3 regions of the Marinobacter sp. R17 genome follow, and region 1 is predicted to be linked to each of the others. Evidence: predicted binding sites of a transcription regulator. Region 1 holds the regulator's gene; each other region holds the start of a gene.

Evidence for each region. The regulator FliA, encoded in region 1, starts transcription of late flagellar genes. The targets are predictions, from matches to a motif close to CTAAAGTTTNNNNNNNNNNNGCCGNTAA.
Region 2: EB809_RS04740 (methyl-accepting chemotaxis protein) is a predicted target of FliA. The motif match lies at 3,622-3,649, and genes of this name have one in related genera.
Region 3: EB809_RS11460 (flagellin) is a predicted target of FliA. The motif match lies at 3,177-3,204, and genes of this name have one in related genera.

The regions. Positions count from the first base shown of each region.
Region 1 covers NZ_RHGZ01000002.1:117,430-123,141, reverse strand. The annotation lists gene EB809_RS02540 (chemotaxis protein CheA) at 1-1,764, opposite strand, end outside; gene EB809_RS02535 (protein phosphatase CheZ) at 1,778-2,563, opposite strand; gene cheY (chemotaxis response regulator CheY) at 2,581-2,967, opposite strand; gene EB809_RS02525 (RNA polymerase sigma factor FliA) at 3,261-4,004, opposite strand; gene EB809_RS02520 (MinD/ParA family protein) at 4,072-4,884, opposite strand; gene flhF (flagellar biosynthesis protein FlhF) at 4,994-5,712, opposite strand, start outside.
Region 2 covers NZ_RHGZ01000004.1:122,770-128,481, forward strand. The annotation lists gene EB809_RS04720 (acyltransferase family protein) at 1-714, shown strand, start outside; gene EB809_RS04725 (exopolysaccharide biosynthesis protein) at 718-1,311, opposite strand; gene trxC (thioredoxin TrxC) at 1,355-1,792, opposite strand; gene EB809_RS04735 (flavin-containing monooxygenase) at 1,990-3,492, shown strand; gene EB809_RS04740 (methyl-accepting chemotaxis protein) at 3,711-4,937, shown strand; gene EB809_RS04745 (potassium channel family protein) at 4,944-5,405, opposite strand; gene EB809_RS04750 (MBL fold metallo-hydrolase) at 5,480-5,712, opposite strand, start outside.
Region 3 covers NZ_RHGZ01000014.1:38,870-44,581, reverse strand. The annotation lists gene EB809_RS11470 (hypothetical protein) at 1-1,344, opposite strand, end outside; gene EB809_RS11465 (flagellin) at 1,407-2,909, opposite strand; gene EB809_RS11460 (flagellin) at 3,293-4,738, shown strand; gene EB809_RS11455 (flagellar protein FlaG) at 4,811-5,236, shown strand; gene fliD (flagellar filament capping protein FliD) at 5,567-5,712, shown strand, end outside.

The DNA.
Region 1 (5,712 bases):
GATCAGGATGCGAGAGCCTTTACCCAGCTCCGACTCCACATGAATGGTACCGTTCAACTGACTGATCTTGGTCTTGACCACGTCCATGCCAACGCCCCGCCCGGACACGTCGGAAATCTGGTCCTTGGTGGAAAAGCCAGGGGCAAAGATGAGGTTGTAGCATTCGTTGTTGGTCAGACGATCCGCGGCGTCCTGTTCGAACAATCCTTTTTCGACCGCCTTCTGACGCAGCTTGTCCGGATCCATCCCGCCACCGTCGTCTTCGATGGACAGCAGGATATGGTCGCCTTCCTGCTCGGCCGACAGCGTCACCACCCCCGTCCGGGGCTTACCGGCTTTTTCGCGCACATCCGGCGCTTCGATGCCGTGGTCCACGGAATTGCGCACCAGGTGAACCAGCGGATCAGACAGGGCTTCGACCAGGTTCTTGTCCAGGTCGGTGTCCTCGCCGTGCATGACCAGGTTGATTTCTTTCTTGAGGCTGCGCGCCAGATCGCGTACCACACGCGGGAAACGGCCGAAGACTTTCTTGATCGGCTGCATGCGCGTCTGCATGACGGCGGACTGGAGATCGGTGGTCACCACGTCGAGGTTGGCCACCGCCTTGTGCATCTGTTCGTCTTCGCTGTCGTTACCCAGGCGCTGCAGGCGGTTACGCACCAACACCAGTTCGCCCACCATGTTCATGATGTCGTCGAGGCGTTTGGTGTCCACGCGCACGGTGGTTTCGGCAGCCGGCTGGGTGTCCCGCTGTGGAACGGCCGGGGTGGCGGGCGATTTATTCTCGTCCTTATTGGCGGGAGCCGCCGGTTTCTCAGCCTTCTTGGGCGCCGGTGCCGGTTCCGGTTTCTTCGCCGCCGGCTGGCTGACGCCCGGGACACCGGGGCCTTTGCCGGAGCCGTGCAGTTCGTCCAGCAGGTTCTCGAATTCGTCGTCAGTAATCAGCTCATCGCCACCGGCCGTCTTGGCGGCCGCATCCGATGAACCCCCACCCTTCGACTCCGATTCGACGGAGCCCTTGAATTGCCCCTTGCCGTGGAGGTCATCGAGCAGACTCTCGAACTCATCGTCGGTGATTTCATCGCCGCCGCTGTCGCCGGCATGTCCGGTAGCGGCGGGTTTGTCATCCTCTGCCGGCTTGCCGCTGTGCTGGCCCCTGCCGTGCAGCTCATCCAGCAGGTTCTCGAACTCGTCGTCGGTGATCTGATCGCCGCCGCTGCTGTCGCCGGATGAAGATTTCTCATCCTCAAGGGCATCCAGCAACTGCTCGAATTCTTCGTCGGTGATATCACCCTGGTCCGCATGGCCGCCGGCTTCAGCCGCCGGTTCAGGCTTGGGAGCTGCCTCCGGCTCGGGTGCGGCGGGGGCCTCACCTTCGGGCAACGCCAGGGCATCCAGCGCCTCGATCAATGCCGGATCGGCCGGTGTCGGTTCCTCCCGGTTGCGTACCTGGTCAAACATGGCATTGACGTTGTCCAGGGCTTCGAGGACCACGTCCATGAGATCGGAGTCGACCCGGCGCTTGTGGTTACGCAGGGTGTCAAAGACGTTTTCCGCCGAATGACAACAATTGACCAGCGCTTCAAGCTGCAGGAAGCCGGCACCACCCTTGACGGTGTGGAACCCACGGAAGATCGCGTTCAGCAGATCCCCGTTATCCGGATTCTGCTCCAGATCCACCAGCTGTTCGGACAGCTTTTCGAGTATTTCACCAGCCTCTACCAGGAAGTCCTGGAGAATTTCTTCGTCAGCATCAAGCGCCATGCAGTGTCCTCACTCAAAAACCAAGGCTGGACAGGAGGTCATCGACATCATCCTGGCCGGATACGACATCCTCACGCTCTTTGGCGTTCATTTGAGGGCCTTCGCCTTTTTCGATTGTTGTCGTTGTTTCGCCGATATCATGGACAGTGCCGGTGATTTCATCGACATGGCTGGCCATGACCACCAGGCTGAGCAGGTGTTCTTCCACTTCCTTGACCAGCGCCGTGACCTTCTGGATGACCTGACCGGTCAGGTCCTGGAAGTCCTGCGCCAGCAGGATCTCGGACAGGTTGCCGTAAAGGGCTTCCGCATCGCTGGCCGTTTGTTCGAAGAAGTTGTCGATCCGGTTGTACAGCTCGCGGAATTCGCCGGCGCCGATTTGCCGGCGGCGCAGCTTGTGCCAGTCGGCTCGCAGCGCGACGGCCTGCTCCCGCAGGCTGTTGGCCTTGGGCATCGCCTCTTCCACGATGTCCATGGTGCGGTTGGCGGCCTGACTGGTCATGTCCACCACGTACGCCAACCGGTCGGAAGCGTCCGTGATCTTGGACAGGGCTTCCTGCTGCTCCGGGTTCTGCGGATCGATATTGAAGTTGCGAATGGCCTCGTGGAGGCTGCGGGTCAACCGGCCAACCTCACGGTAAAGGCTCTGGTCCCGGACATCATTCAGTTCATTAATCAGGCGCATCGCCGCGGCGTAATCGCCGGCGTCCACCTGTTGCTTCAGTTCTTCCGCCTGGTGCTGCAGCTTCTCAACGACATCGGGATCGAGGGAGCCGGCCTTGTCTTTTTTTGTGCCCATGATTGGCGCTCTGATACTCAGGACTGGATGCGTTCGAAAATCTTCTCGATCTTTTCCTTCAGGACAGCCGCCGTAAACGGCTTCACGACGTAACCGTTAACGCCGGCCTGAGCCGCCGCCACGATCTGGTCACGCTTGGCTTCCGCCGTCACCATCAGGATCGGCAGGTTCTTGAGGTTCTCGTCCGCGCGAACGGCCTGCAGCAGTTCAAATCCGGACATGCCCGGCATGTTCCAGTCGGTGACCAGAAAATCGTATTTGCCACTCTTGAGCATGGGCAGCGCGGTGTTGCCGTCATCCGCCTCGTCAGTATTGGTGAAACCGAGGTCGCGAAGCAGATTCTTGATGATCCGTCGCATCGTGGAGAAGTCATCCACGATCAGAATTTTCATGTTTTTGTCCAAAGGGACCTCCAATCATTACAGCCCGGAATACCAATCCAGCGTCCAGTTCAGTGTCCGGCAATCCATACGATACCGGCGCCACTGAAAGCACCGCCTATTCTGTCGCGTCAACGCCCGCTGTAAAGCGTCCGTTACCAAAAACTACAGTTCCGGGATCGTAGCCTGGGCATCAACGCTGACCACAAGCTCCCGGAATTCGATGTCAACTTTTTGCTTGTCGCGCCTGATGTGGCGCGTCCGCCCATTCTGCCCTGCTCCACCGGTGTTTTGCGAACCGGCTTTGAACGGCGTGGCTAACGGGCTTCCTGCCAATCCGTCAGACGTGATTTCAGGCGCAATGCCGCCTGACTGTGAATCTGGCTGACCCGACTTTCACTGACACCGATGACGGCGCCGATTTCTTTCAGGTTCAGCTCTTCCTGGTAATACAGACTCAACACCAGCTTTTCCCGCTCCGGCAGCGCCGCGATCGCCTCGGCCAGACTGCGCTGGAATCCGGCTGCCGACAGCTCTTCGAACGGACGATCGGGCACGGCCTCTTCATTGTCTATCGGCAGCTCTCCCGATTCATTTAGCTCATCCAGACTAAAAAGACGGCCGCTGTTGGAATCGGCCAGGCAGGCATGGTACTCCGGCAGGGTCATGTCCAGCTCGTCGGCGACTTCGTGATCCTGAGCCTCGCGCCCGGTCCGGTCTTCGACGGCCTTGATCGCCTGGGCGATGCGACGGGAATTGCGGTGGACGGAACGCGGCACCCAGTCGCCCTTGCGAATCTCATCCACAATGGCACCGCGAATGCGGATACCCGCATAGGTTTCAAAGGAAGCGCCTTTGCCGGCGTCGTACTTCTGAGCGGCCTCGAGAAGGCCGATCATGCCGGCTTGCATCAGGTCTTCAAGCTGGACAGAGGCGGGCAATCGCGCCAACACATGCAACGCGATCTTTTTCACCAGCGGCGCATGATCCTCGACCAGTTGATGGGCCGATTTGCGCGAGCTCGTCTGTTGGTAGATTCCCAGGCCTTTTGCCAACGTCATCAATCCGGATTACCCGTGTGTTTCAATCGACCGTCATACCACGCCACCTGTCGGTCAGGGTACTCCATCAGGCGTCCACCAGGCGCTCAACGAAAAATTCGAGATGCCCCCGTGGAGAAGACGGGAGCGGCCAGTTGTCCACCTGCTGGGCCAGCGCCTTGATCGCCAGCGAGGCCTTGGCGCGTGGGTAAGCGTCAAGCACCGCACGCTGCCGTTGTACCGCTTTTTTGACGGCTTCGTCGTAAGGGACGATGCCCACATATTGTAGCGCAACATCCAGAAATCGCTCGGTAACCCGGGTCAGTTTCCCAAACAGATGCTTGCCTTCCTGCTCGTTGCGAACCTGGTTGGCAAGGATGCGAAACCGGTTCACCCCGTAGTCCCGGTTCATGAGCTTGATCAGCGCGTAGGCATCGGTAATGGAAGTGGGCTCGTCGCAGACCACCAGCAGCAATTCCTGAGACGCCCGCAGGAAGCTGACCACCGATTCGGAAATGCCGGCAGCGGTGTCAACGATCAACACGTCGATCTGATCGCCCAGTTCGCTGAAGGCGTTGATCAGGCCAGCGTGCTCCATGGGCGTCAGCTGGGTCATCCGCTGGGTGCCGGACGAGGCGGGAACGATCTTGATGCCGCCCGGGCCGTCGACCAGGACATCGCGCAGGTCGCACTCGCCGTTCAGCACATCATTGAGATTGTGGTTCGCAGTGATACCCAGCAGGACGTCGATGTTGGCCAGCCCCAGATCGGCATCCAGAACCACCACCCGACGCCCCATCTGTGCCAGTGCAATAGCCAGGTTGACCGAAACGTTGCTCTTGCCAACGCCGCCCTTGCCACCTGAGACGGCGATCACCTGGACCGGGTTAACTCTACTCATGCCGGATACAGTCTCTCACGACAACTCTTGATAAGGATGGCCGGTTGATAACCGGCTCGATAGTGGAGCCCATGAACGCCCTGCGGCTGTTCCGGCGGACTCCCGGGCCTCAGGCGCCGGCTGCAACCACAGCGGTTTCCCGAACCTGTTTCAGACGCTCCACACCCAGTCTGACCAGTGGAGCCGCCTGTGCCGGATGAATGTCCTCGGGGATGCGCTGCCCATCGGTGTAATACGCCACCCGAAGACCCGTTTCCATGGCAAAGCCTAGCACCTCGCCGAGTGTCAGGGCTTCATCCAGTTTGGTCATGATACACCCGGCCGGATTCGCCATCTTATAGCAATGCCACGTGGATTTCATAATGCGAGGCTGGCTGGTGGCTGCCAGCACCAGGTAAGGCTTGACCGGATGCCGGCTTGCAGCCAGCTCCTCAAGCTGTTCCTGGTGGCCGCGATCGGAATGGGTCAGGCCCGCCGTGTCGATCAGAACCAGGCGTTTATCGGACAGGTCATCGAGGATCTGGTCCAGGGAATGGCTCTCATCCACCACCCGCACCGGCACGTTCAGGATGCGACCGAATACAAACAGATGCTCATGTGCCGCGATCCGATAACGGTCGGTGGTGACCAGCGCCAGGGAATCGGCGCCGTGCTCCAGGACATAACGCGCCGCCATCTTGCCGATGGTGGTGGTCTTGCCAGAGCCAGTGGGGCCCACCAACGCGACCAGACCACCCTGCTCGACCAGTTCCTGCTGCTGGGTGCGCAGGCCGGCCGCCAGCGTGCGCAACGCCCGCTTCCAGCCCTCTTCCAGTCGAACACCAGCCG
Region 2 (5,712 bases), on a different contig from region 1:
ACCCTGTGGAATTTCACCCTGCTGCACGAGTACCTGGGCATGCACCCGGTGGACGGCGCCTATTGGAGTCTGGTGGTGGAAGCCACGTTCTATGTGTGGATGGCGGTGCTGTTCTTCGGACTGGGAAAGGCGCGTCTGCGGAGTGTGTTCTGGGTCTGGGTGGCCGTCAGCTATGCCGGCGTGCTGTTCTGGAAGCAGATTCCGGATGGCCTGGATTTCCTGGTCAAGGACCTGCTGTTCGTCAAATACGCGCCGCTGTTCATCAGTGGCATGCTGCTCTACCGCTGGCACCACCACGGCAAGCCGCCGGTCAGCGAACGGGTACTGCTGGTGCTGGCGATGGCCCACTGCCTGTTCGCCTATAAGGCCCCGTTCAACGGGTTTGTGCTGGGCTGCTACGGCGTCTTTATCCTGGCGATCACCGGCTACCTCAACATTCTGGCCAATCGGGTCCTGCTGACGCTGGGCAGCCTGTCCTACGCGCTGTACCTGGTTCACCAGAACATTGGCTACGGCATCATGGACCTGGCTTACGACGCCGGGCTGCCCGGTCCGGTTGGCGTGGCGCTGGCCATCACCACCGCGCTGACCCTGGCGTTTGCGATCCATCACGGTGTGGAAAAACCCGCCCTGCGCTGGTTCCGCAACTACCGCCGGAATGCGATGGCGCAGCCGGCGCGGACGCCGGTACCGGAGCAGGTGAGCAGCCGTTAACGCCTAAAAGAAACTGGAGCCGACGAAGCCCAGGGTGCCCACGGTGACCAGCAGGGCGAACAGGGCCACGGCGCCGTCCCGGGCGATCATCGCCAGGCCGAACGCCACCAGGGCCGCGCCACCGCCATTGGCGCTGAAGGGCACGACTTCCATCGCCGGCATGGCCAGGGCCACCGCCACGCAGGCGAGGGAGAGGATAAGCAGACCCGGACCTTCAACGAACAGCGTCAGCCGCGGCCGGGTCCAGCGATCGATCCCACGCGCTGGCTTGCGGGACCAGGCCAGGCCCTTGCGCAACTTGTCAGTCGGCAGACGGCGCTTGACGATCCATCCCGGCAGCCAGATGTGCTGCCGACGGAACAGCAGTTGCCCGGCGGTGAGAACCACCAACAGTGCCAGCAGGGTGGGCACGCCGGGAATGTCCCCAACCAGCGGGGCCAGGGTGATCAGCCCCGCCACCAGTACCACCGGCCCGAAGGAGCGGTAACCCACCGCCTCCAGGATATCGTCCACCGCCACACGCTCCCGCTTTTGGGCAACGCTGTCGATGCGGTCAATCAGGTCTTCCAGATCGTTCAGGTCACCCCGAACATTCATGACTCGGTCATCCTTCTCCTTTCGGTCCACGTTTGGCCGTGGTCTAGCGCAGCTGATGGGTCAGCCAGGAATGGATCTGGGCCGCCGAGAGGGCGCCGCTCTGGCGCGCCACCTCCTGGCCGCCCCGGAACAGGATCATGGTCGGGATGCTGCGGATCCCGAAGCGGGCCGAGGCCTGCGGCGACTGCTCGGTATTCAGCTTGGCAAACAGGGCCTGCCCCTGCCAGTTGCGGGCCGCCTCGGCGAACGCCGGGGCCATCACCTTGCAGGGGCCGCACCAGCTGGCCCAGAAATCCACCAGCACCGGCAGGCTGGAACGCGCCGTGACGTTGGCCAGGCTGGCGTCGCTCAATTCGGCCACGGTGCCATCGAGCACGGGCTTGCCACAGGCGCCGCACTTGGGGCCTTCTTTCCGCCGCGCCTCAGGCACCCGATTGGTCTTGAGGCAGTGGGGACAGGGGATATTCAGGATGTCGGTCATGGCCGCACCTCGTCTGTCGATATATCCCCGTCTTGGGGGTGGATGGCGGCAATATCAAGCACCCGTGCCATCGGTGAACTGGGGCCAAATGCTTGGCCGCCGTTGTTTAAAACTTGCACGACCCCGGTGACTCGGGTTGAAATAAATAAAGCACATGCTTTATTCAACAAGAATCCGCCGTAACGAGGTCCAACACGATGGCCAACACGCATTTCGACGTCCTGATTGTCGGCGCCGGCATTTCCGGCATCGGCGCCGCCTATCACCTGCAGACTCACTGCCCCGACAAGCGCTACGCCATTCTGGAAGGTCGCGACAACATGGGCGGCACCTGGGACCTGTTCCGCTATCCGGGCATCCGCTCCGACTCGGACATGTACACCCTCGGCTTCAGCTTCCGGCCCTGGCGCCAGGGCAAAGCCATCGCCGACGGACCGTCGATCCTGGACTACCTCAAGAACACGGCCACAGAAAACGGCATCAATCAACAGATCCGTTACAACCACTGGGTGACCCACTACGATTGGTCCAGCGAGAACGCCACCTGGACGGTGACGGCGAAAAACCAGAAGACCGGACGCCCGGTCAAACTGACCTGCAACTTCCTGCTCAACTGCTCCGGCTATTACCGCTACGACCAGGGTTACATGCCGGACTTCCCGGGCATCAAGCAGTTCAAGGGTCAGGTGATACATCCCCAGCACTGGCCGGAAGATCTGGATTACACCGGCAAGCGGGTGGTGGTGATCGGCAGTGGCGCCACAGCCGTGACCCTGGTGCCGTCGATGGCGGACAAGGCGAAGCAGGTCACCATGCTGCAGCGCTCGCCCACCTACATCCTGTCGCTGCCGGATGTAGACTTGATCGCCCGCTGGCTGAACCGCCTGCTCCCGGCCAAGGCGGCCTACCAGATCACCCGCTGGAAGAACGTGTCCATGCAGACGCTGTTCTACCAGGCCTGCCGGCGCTACCCGAAGCTGATGCGTCGCGTATTGCGCCAGCACCTGAAATCCCAGCTGGGTAAAGACTTCGATATCGATACCCACTTCAACCCCAGCTACAACCCCTGGGACCAGCGCCTGTGCCTGGTGCCCAACGGCGACCTGTTCCGGGCCCTGCGCAAGGGCGACGCGGACATCGTCACCGACCACATCGACACCTTCACCGAGAACGGCATTCGCCTGAAGTCCGGCCAGGAACTGGAAGCGGACATCGTGATTTCCGCCACCGGCCTCAACCTGGTGACCCTCGGGGGCGCCGAGCTGCATGTGGACGGGCAGCTGATCCAGCCCAACGAGACCATGGGCTACAAAGGCATGATGCTCAGCAACGTGCCCAACCTGGCCATGGTGGTGGGGTACACCAACGCCTCCTGGACCCTCAAGGCGGACCTGACCAGCGAGTACGTCTGCCGCCTGCTGCAGCACATGGACAGCCAGGGCTACGACACGGTGACCCCGGTGGTCAGCGGCGACGTGGAAGAGGAGCCTTTCCTGGACCTCAACGCGGGTTACGTCCTCCGGGCGCTGGAGCACCTACCCAAGCAGGGTGACCGCAAACCCTGGAAGCTGTACCAGAATTACCTGCTGGATCTGATCAACCTGCGTTACGGCAAGGTGGACGACGACGCCCTGGTCTTCTCCCTGGCTGGTCAAACGGCCGGTCAGCCGGACCAACTGGCCACCGCCCAACAGGCCTGATCCCGCCGCCGGCAACCACCGCCCGGTTGCCGGCATTTCCCTTTTCCTTGATTCAGAACAAGGCCATCCCACCCGATTCTGCTAGTGTCCCGTGGACCGTTGTTTTATTGACCTTTTGCGTCTTTCCCACTGAAGATTCAGGCTCGCCTGTCGATAACCCCAAAGGACTGACAGGAAGGACCTGTTTCGGTGCTGTCACTGGAGAAACCCGGACGCCTATGATGAGCCTGCTGAAGAACGCCCGTCTCAAATACAAATTCTGGTTGCTCAACAACGTCGTATTGGCGGTGATGCTGTTGCTGGTGTTGTTTGCCATGTCGCGCATGGCCGATGCGACCGGGCAGCCCCTCAGCGTCATCGTCAGCGATCATGCAGCCGCTTTCGCCGGCGTCGTGGTGGTGCTGATGATCTTCGAAATGGCCTGCTCCCAGCTGTTGATCAGCTTTATCGAGCGCCACGTGCACCGACTCAAGGACACCATGGTGGAGGTTCAGGCCAGCGGCAACCTGAGCCTGCGCGCCCCGGTGGATTCCACCGACGAGATCGGCGCCATGGGCGAGGCGTTCAACGCCATGCAGGCCCGTACCGGTCGCGTGGTGAGCAGTATGAAGGCCGCCATCCAGCGACTCGAAAGTGAAGTCGCCGCGCTGACCGAAGCCGCCGAGCGCAGCCGGGACGAACTCAAACGCCAACAGACCGGTACCGACCGCTCTGCCGAGGCCATCCAGGCCATGCTGGAAAGCTTCCGTGGCATTGCCGGGCAGGCGGATGCGGCCAAGGAGCTGTCCCATGAGGCACGCCGTGCCGCGGTCGAGGGCAGTGAACGGGTGGCCCAGTCTTCCCGCTCCATCCAGCAACTGGCCGACGTCATCCAGAAATCCGCGGGCAGCGTGGAAGCGCTGGCCGAGAACAGCCGGGAAATCGGCAGTGCCGTCACCGAAATCCAGGGGATCGCTGAGCAGACCAACCTGTTGGCGTTGAATGCCGCGATCGAGGCCGCCCGGGCGGGCGATCAGGGTCGGGGCTTTGCGGTGGTTGCCGACGAAGTGCGAAAGCTGGCCCAGCGGGTGCAGGATTCCACCGAACAGATCCAGGGCACCATCGACCGGCTGTTGGGCACCATGGGCGAAGCCGTCCAGCAGATGAACACCAGCTCCGTGGACGCCAGCCGCTGCGTGGAAGAAGCCGACGCCGGCGCCGCCGCGCTGCAGGAAATCAGCGCCATGGTGCTGCGCATCGACGACACCAACCAGGACATCGCCGACGTGTCCGCCCAGCAGACCTCGGCCACCGACGAGGTGCAGCAGAACGTCCAGTGCATCCGCGAAACCACCCAGGCGATGGTCAATCAGCTGGTGGAAAGCGCCGACATGAGCCGGCGCCTGCGGGAACTCATCCGGGAACTGGAAAGCGCCGCGGCGCAGGTGTCGGTGGAGGACGCCTGAGCCGGATCAGCGACCGGGCTTCCAGGAGCGCTGCATTTCCAGGAACAGGAACGAGGCGCTCCAGGTGATCAGCACCAGCCCGGTCAGTGCCTCGATCCCGCACAGGAAGCGAATCGGTCCAAACGGCTCGATGTCACCAAAGCCCACGGTGGTGTAGGTGGTGAGCGAGAAGTAGACACAGTCCAGTAGCGTGCCGGAGAAATTGCCTGCCAGGTGCCCCCAGTAAGGCGACGCGTTCATCCAGTAATACACAACGCCAAACAGCCAGACTTCCACCATGTGCGCCAGCATGGCGCCGCCCACTCCGACCACGATGCGGAAATGATGGGGAATACCCAGCCGCGGTATGTAGCGGTTGAGCAAAGACAGCCCCCGGAAATGCACCAGCACCGCGATAGCCGTGACGAGCGTGTTGAGCGCCACCATGAGCGCCAGGGACACATCCGGTAAGTCCAGGGATTCGGGCATCCGTTTTCACTCCTGCCTGTCACCGGCCCAGCTTAAAGGGGACGGCGACCGGAAGCGAGACACCCCTGCGGCGATCAACCACAGCCCTCGACACATTCGCCGCCGGCGTCAAATGCCATGGTGCGGCCGCTCAGCGGCACATGCACCGGCACGTCGGACGCCTGAATAAACGCGTCGGTCCGCGTCCCCGGCCGGACCTTGCCCTTTTCCGTCGCCGGCTCATTGGCGTGGGATGGAATCACGCTGGCGGGCTTGACCATCTCGTTGATCACGTGGGCCGCTTCCTCTGGCCCGGTCGTGTAGGTGT
Region 3 (5,712 bases), on a different contig from region 1:
AATGAGCTTGCACACTTGGAGCGCGCGATCGCTGATTTTCATCAGAGAGCTGTTGATGGCGACGCGCACAGGGCTGTCGTCTATGTCCAGATGAGCCGTACGAAGGTCACCATCCAACTGGGGGTGCAACGTCGTATGGCCTTTCTCGCCATAGCAGGGAATCAGCCGCTCAGTGCACCAACGCTGATAGTCCGGCCCCTCGAAATACCCGCTGAGGAAACCGTAATCGATTATCTCGCTCATGGCGGATGCCGGATGGCCATAGCCCATGATCTGGACCGGTGCCAGATGGAAATTGGACAGGAAGACCGTCCAGATATTCATCCCCAGCGATGGATAGATGATGACGTCGGGCTGGAACTGCTGGATTTTCTTCGCCGTCTTGAGAAGGTTTTCAACTCCGCCATCGACCTCGACGAATTGATGCGCATCCTGGCGGCTGTTGTCGTCGACGTCGCCTTTCGCGGCAAAGAGTGCCGTGACGAAATGGTTCTTCAGTGGCGCGATACGGGCGTGATAGCAGCGGTACATGGCGTGATCGGACCGATAACGCTCGACGAGTATGGCGACCCGCGGTTTTTCCGGCAGTGCCCTTGATGGGACTTCTTTGATCTCGGGGTATTTGGCGCGGATCAGTCCGTTGATTTTGCGCTTGATCTCGTGGCGCCGCGGGGTTTCCCAGTACGAGCAGCCCATCCAGATGTTGACGAGCATGATGGCGCACAGGGAGACATCCAGGCCCTCCGGCAATTTGAGAAAGGCGTCGAATGCCTTTTCAAAATTATCGAAGCCCCGATGGGTCTGGATCTGTTCGAGCTGATAGAAAACGGCTGTCAGCGTATACAACATTTCCTGCGGAATCCGTTCAAGCAGAGTCTCGAACGGCATCTCCATCTCACTGTTGATCGTCCAGCAGATCATCAGCATGAAGACATCCGCATCCGTTTTCAGCTGGAATCCACCGTTCGCGGACCAGAGATCCCGGTATGCCATCACGTGATCCAGGTTGCCGAAGTCCGAAAGGTAGAAAATATCAGTCAGGTGCGTTTTGTAGAAAATCAGCTTGCGGATTTCAAGGGTTTCCAACTCGAGCTTGGGAGAGCAGAGAAAACCCGTGATACATGTCGCAAGCCGTTGGACCGCATTTTGGTTGTCAAAGAAGCTGGCATCTTTATGCAATGGATAGATGCCGGGTGACCGGTGAGCACTTCCTTGCTGGGTCATGCGCTCACCACCAAGAACCGGATTGCCTTTTTCCATCGCATCGAGAATGTCGAACAGTTCTTTCTTGAAACCCGCGTCATCACGGGTAAACAGCTTCTTCTCGAGCGAGGCGATAGTCACATCGGGTCCTTATAAAGCGGAGGGAGAGGGGCGGCACTCTCGTGCCCCCCCAAAAGGCTAGTTTAGCCTTGCAGCAGCTGCAATACCTGCTGTGGTCGGGCGTTGGCCTGGGCCAGGATGGACAGGCCGGCCTGTTGCAGGACCTGCGTCCGCGCGAGCTCTGCGGTTTCCGCGGCAAAATCGGCGTCCTGGATCCTGGATCGGGCTGCCGTCAGGTTTTCCGAAGTGGTGCTCAGGTTCGCAATGGTGGATTCGAAGCGGGACTGGACCGCACCCAGATCCGCTCGGATACCGTTGACCACCGACAGGGCACCGTCAACGATTGAAATGGCGTCGTTGGCACCTTCTACCGTACTGATATCGATACTTGAGACCGTCTCTCGCTGTGCGCCGACAGGCGTGTCGGCCGCCACGTCAAAGAGTGAGCCGGCGGTGTTATCGATGTCGGATGTGACGGCGTAGGCGCCTGAAGACGAAAAGTCCACGGTGCCCGTCACGACCACAGAATCCTGGGTGGCATCGTCACCGATCAGATCGGTTGACGCGCCGCTACCCGTAACGCCAGCGACGGTCATGTTGCCAGGACCACTGTGGGAGAAGTTCTCGATCTGGATGTCTTTGCCCGCATCCTGGGTCAGAACGATCGTGTCATCCTGGACCTTGGCGTTGATGCCTGTCTGGCCGGCTGCCTTGTTGATCACCGATGCCAGTTCCGTCAGATCATTGGGGTCGTTGATGGACGCCGAGATTGTGGAGGTCTGCCCCCCTGAACTGAGATCGAAAGTGACCGTGCCGGCAGCGTTGGTGGTCAGCGTCGTTTCGGTACGGGCAGTTGCCGTGACACCGGTGCGTTCTTCTTCCTTATTGACCAGGGCCGCAATGTCCGCAGCCGATGAGCCCGCCGGGATCGCGATGTCGACTTGATCCAGGGCGCTGGCAACGGTCAGGTTCTGGGCGGCCACCGGATGGTTGGCTGCAGTGATGTTAGCGGCAACAGCAGACGGTGAGCCGGACCCGAGGTTATCCTGATCGTTGACGCTTTCGATCGAGTAGTTACCCAGGTCATCGTTGGTTGCGCCGGTGACCGAGACTGAAATGTTCTGGTTTTCGTTGGCGCCCACCTGGAAGGTCTGGGCCTGGAACGAACCGTCGAGGAGTTTCAGACCGTTGAATTCGGTCGTCTCCGCGACGCGTTGCAGCTCCTGCTTCAACTGGTTGACTTCGCTCTGCAGGGCCGCGCGATCCGAAGCGGAGTTGGTGGAGTTGGCAGACTGTACAGACAGCTCGCGAATCCGCTGCAGAATTTCGCCGGATTCGTCGAGGGCGCCCTCGGCCGTCTGTGCCAGGGAGATGCCGTCGTTAGCGTTGCGCACAGCCTGGTTAAGGCCTTTGATCTGCGACGTGAATCGCTCGGAAATCGCAAGACCGGCCGCGTCGTCCTTGGCGGAGTTGATACGAAGGCCTGAAGACAGACGTTGCAGGGCAGTGTCGGCGTCCCGTTGTGACGTGTTCAGGTTTCGCTGGGCATTCAGCGAGGCAATGTTCGTGTTGATAATCTGAGGCATATCGCTCTCCTTATTCAGAGAAGCCGGTAGCTCAGTGCCCGATCACAAGGACGCCCTGCCGGCCGTTATTCAGAAAAATTCATTCCTGAGCGGCACAAAGCGAAGGCCATGCCAATTTTGGGTTATGGCTTTTAACCAATTAATAAATATAAAAAAATTGTTACTAAGTAGCGTGACTAGTGGGCATGGGTGACGAGCTTTTGGCGGGGCGGCAAGGCAGGCTTTTGCCGCTTTTACAATCCTTAACAATAAAAACCGAAGTTTTTTCTAAAGGAACCGTAAGGGTCGCCGTTAAGCACTACAGCAGGGCGGCGCACCCAAACAAACGAGGACGGGCGCCAGACCTCTTCCAAGAGAAACATAGGTTTTATAGGAGAAGCATCATGGCTCTCGGTATCAACACTAACGTCGCTTCACTGTCCGCTCAGAACAACCTGAACAAATCCCAGTCTCTGTCGGATCAGGCTCTGGAGCGTCTGTCTTCTGGTCTTCGCATCAACTCCGCCAAGGACGATGCCGCGGGCCTGGCCATTTCCTCTCGCTTCGACGCGCAGATCCGCGGTCTGAACGTTGCCCAGCGCAACGCCAACGACGGCATCTCCCTGGCCCAGACCGCCGAAGGCGCTCTGGGCCAGGCTGGCGACCTGCTGCAGCGTATTCGTGAGCTGTCTGTACAGTCTGCCAACGACACCAACTCCTCCACCGACCGCAAGTCGCTGCAGGCTGAGGTGACCCAACTGCAGGCCGAGCTGAACCGTGTTGCTGACACCACCAACTTCAACGGCCGTACGCTGCTGAACGGTGATTTCACCAACTCCCAGTTCCAGGTCGGTGCGAACGCCAACCAGACCATCAACGTGTCCCTGGGCAGCGCGCGTGCTACCGATATCGGTAACTACACCGCCGATACCAGCAACGGCTCGCTGACGGGTAACCTGACTGCCGCAGCAAACTCTGCGCCGACAGGTAATGGTATTGCGGCCGGTAACATCACGGTTTCTGGTAATGGTGCAACGGAGCTGGCCGAGTTTGGTGCGAACGCTACAGCCAAGGATATCGCTGCATCTGTTAATGATCTGACATCGAAGACTGGCGTCAGTGCCGATGCCTACACAGAAGCCACTATCTCTGGTCTGAGTGCTGGAACGGTTTCTTTTGATCTGCAGGGCGAGAACAGCTCCGCCGTGACCATCTCCGCCACGGTTGAGTCTGGTGACAACAGTGCCTTGGTTACTGCCATCAACGATGCATCCGCAACCACCGGCATCACCGCTAGCCTCGACGATTCCGGTAACGTATTGCTCGAAAGTGATGCGGGTGATGACATCGTCATTGCAGATGCATCTGCGGATATCACAGTGACTTCAGCGGACGGCTCCTCAGAGAACCTGACGGCTGGTGGCACCGACAGCACCCGAGTGACTGGTGAAGTCGATTTCAGCTCCAGCTCTGCCTTCAGCATCGTAGGTAACGCTGCCGAAGTGGTAGATAGTACGGCCGAAAGTGGCCAGCTCCAAAGCGTCGCCGCAATCGACATCACCACGGCTGACGGTGCGAACGCTGCGATCGACACCATCGACGCCGCCCTGACATCCATCAACAGCCAGCGCGCTGACCTGGGTGCGATTCAGAACCGCTTCTCATCGACCATCGATGCGATTGCGACCACTTCTGAGAACCTGTCCGCTGCGCAAAGCCGGATCCTGGACGCGGACTTCGCCGCTGAAACCGCGAAGCTGTCCAAGTCCCAGGTCCTCCAGCAGGCTGGTATCTCTGTCCTGGCGCAGGCTAACGCCCGCCCGCAGCAGGTCCTGTCCCTCCTGCAGTAACAGGGATAGCACGGTAACGGCCGGTCCCCTCGGGGGCCGGCTTTACGCCGTATGAGGATAGCGAGGTGAGCTATGACTGACGTAAACCTGAACAGCCCGGATTTGAAGCTGGTTCGCTCCAGTGAACAAGCTCCGGCTCGGGCGTCTGCGTCACCTCAGGCAGAAGGAAGCAAGCCTTCCGCTCGAGCCCAGGATACTTCCAACGTTGTGTCGCTTGACCAGTCGCAGCAGCCTACAAAAGTGCAGCGGATGGAAAAGCAGGAGGAAGCCCAGAGGGAATCTCTTGATCAAGCCGTTTCCCGCCTCAACGATTTTGTCCAGACGGTACAGCGAGACCTGCAGTTTGAGGTCGACAATGACTCCGGCAAGACGATCGTGCGCGTGGTGGATCAGCAAACGGAAAAAGTGATTCGGCAGATTCCGGATGATGTGGCTTTGAGGTTGGCCGAAAATTTGCAGCAGGATGAACCGCTGACGTTATTCAATATCGAAGTGTAGGCGCTTGCCGCCTCTCAATCCGGTCACGAGTAACGGAATTTCAGCACCGCCGCCTTCGCGAGAAGCCGGCGGTGTTCTGCGTTAAGGGCGCTTTGCTGAAGATCGTGAATAATCTGTGGCGTCAATAGGTTGGGGCGAGTGGGAACCACGAGAGCTGACCAAGAGTGCGACCAGAGGGCCAGACGGTCTATCCTGGTTATCGACGGTCCTGGATGCCGGGTCTCGGATACATGTTGTTACAAATTGGCGGTCGTAACTGGCAAAGTTTTGCCGCTTCTGGCCGATAAGCGTACAAATGGATAAGGCAGCCTTCTTGGGGAGGCGATCGATATGGCTAACATTTCTTCATTGGGGATTGGTTCCGGCGTACTGACGTCTGACCTGGTGGACCAACTGGTAGAAGCCGAGCAGAAGCCGACGGCAAACCGGTTGGACAGCAAGGAAAAGGAAACCGAGGCCCTGATATCCGCTTACGG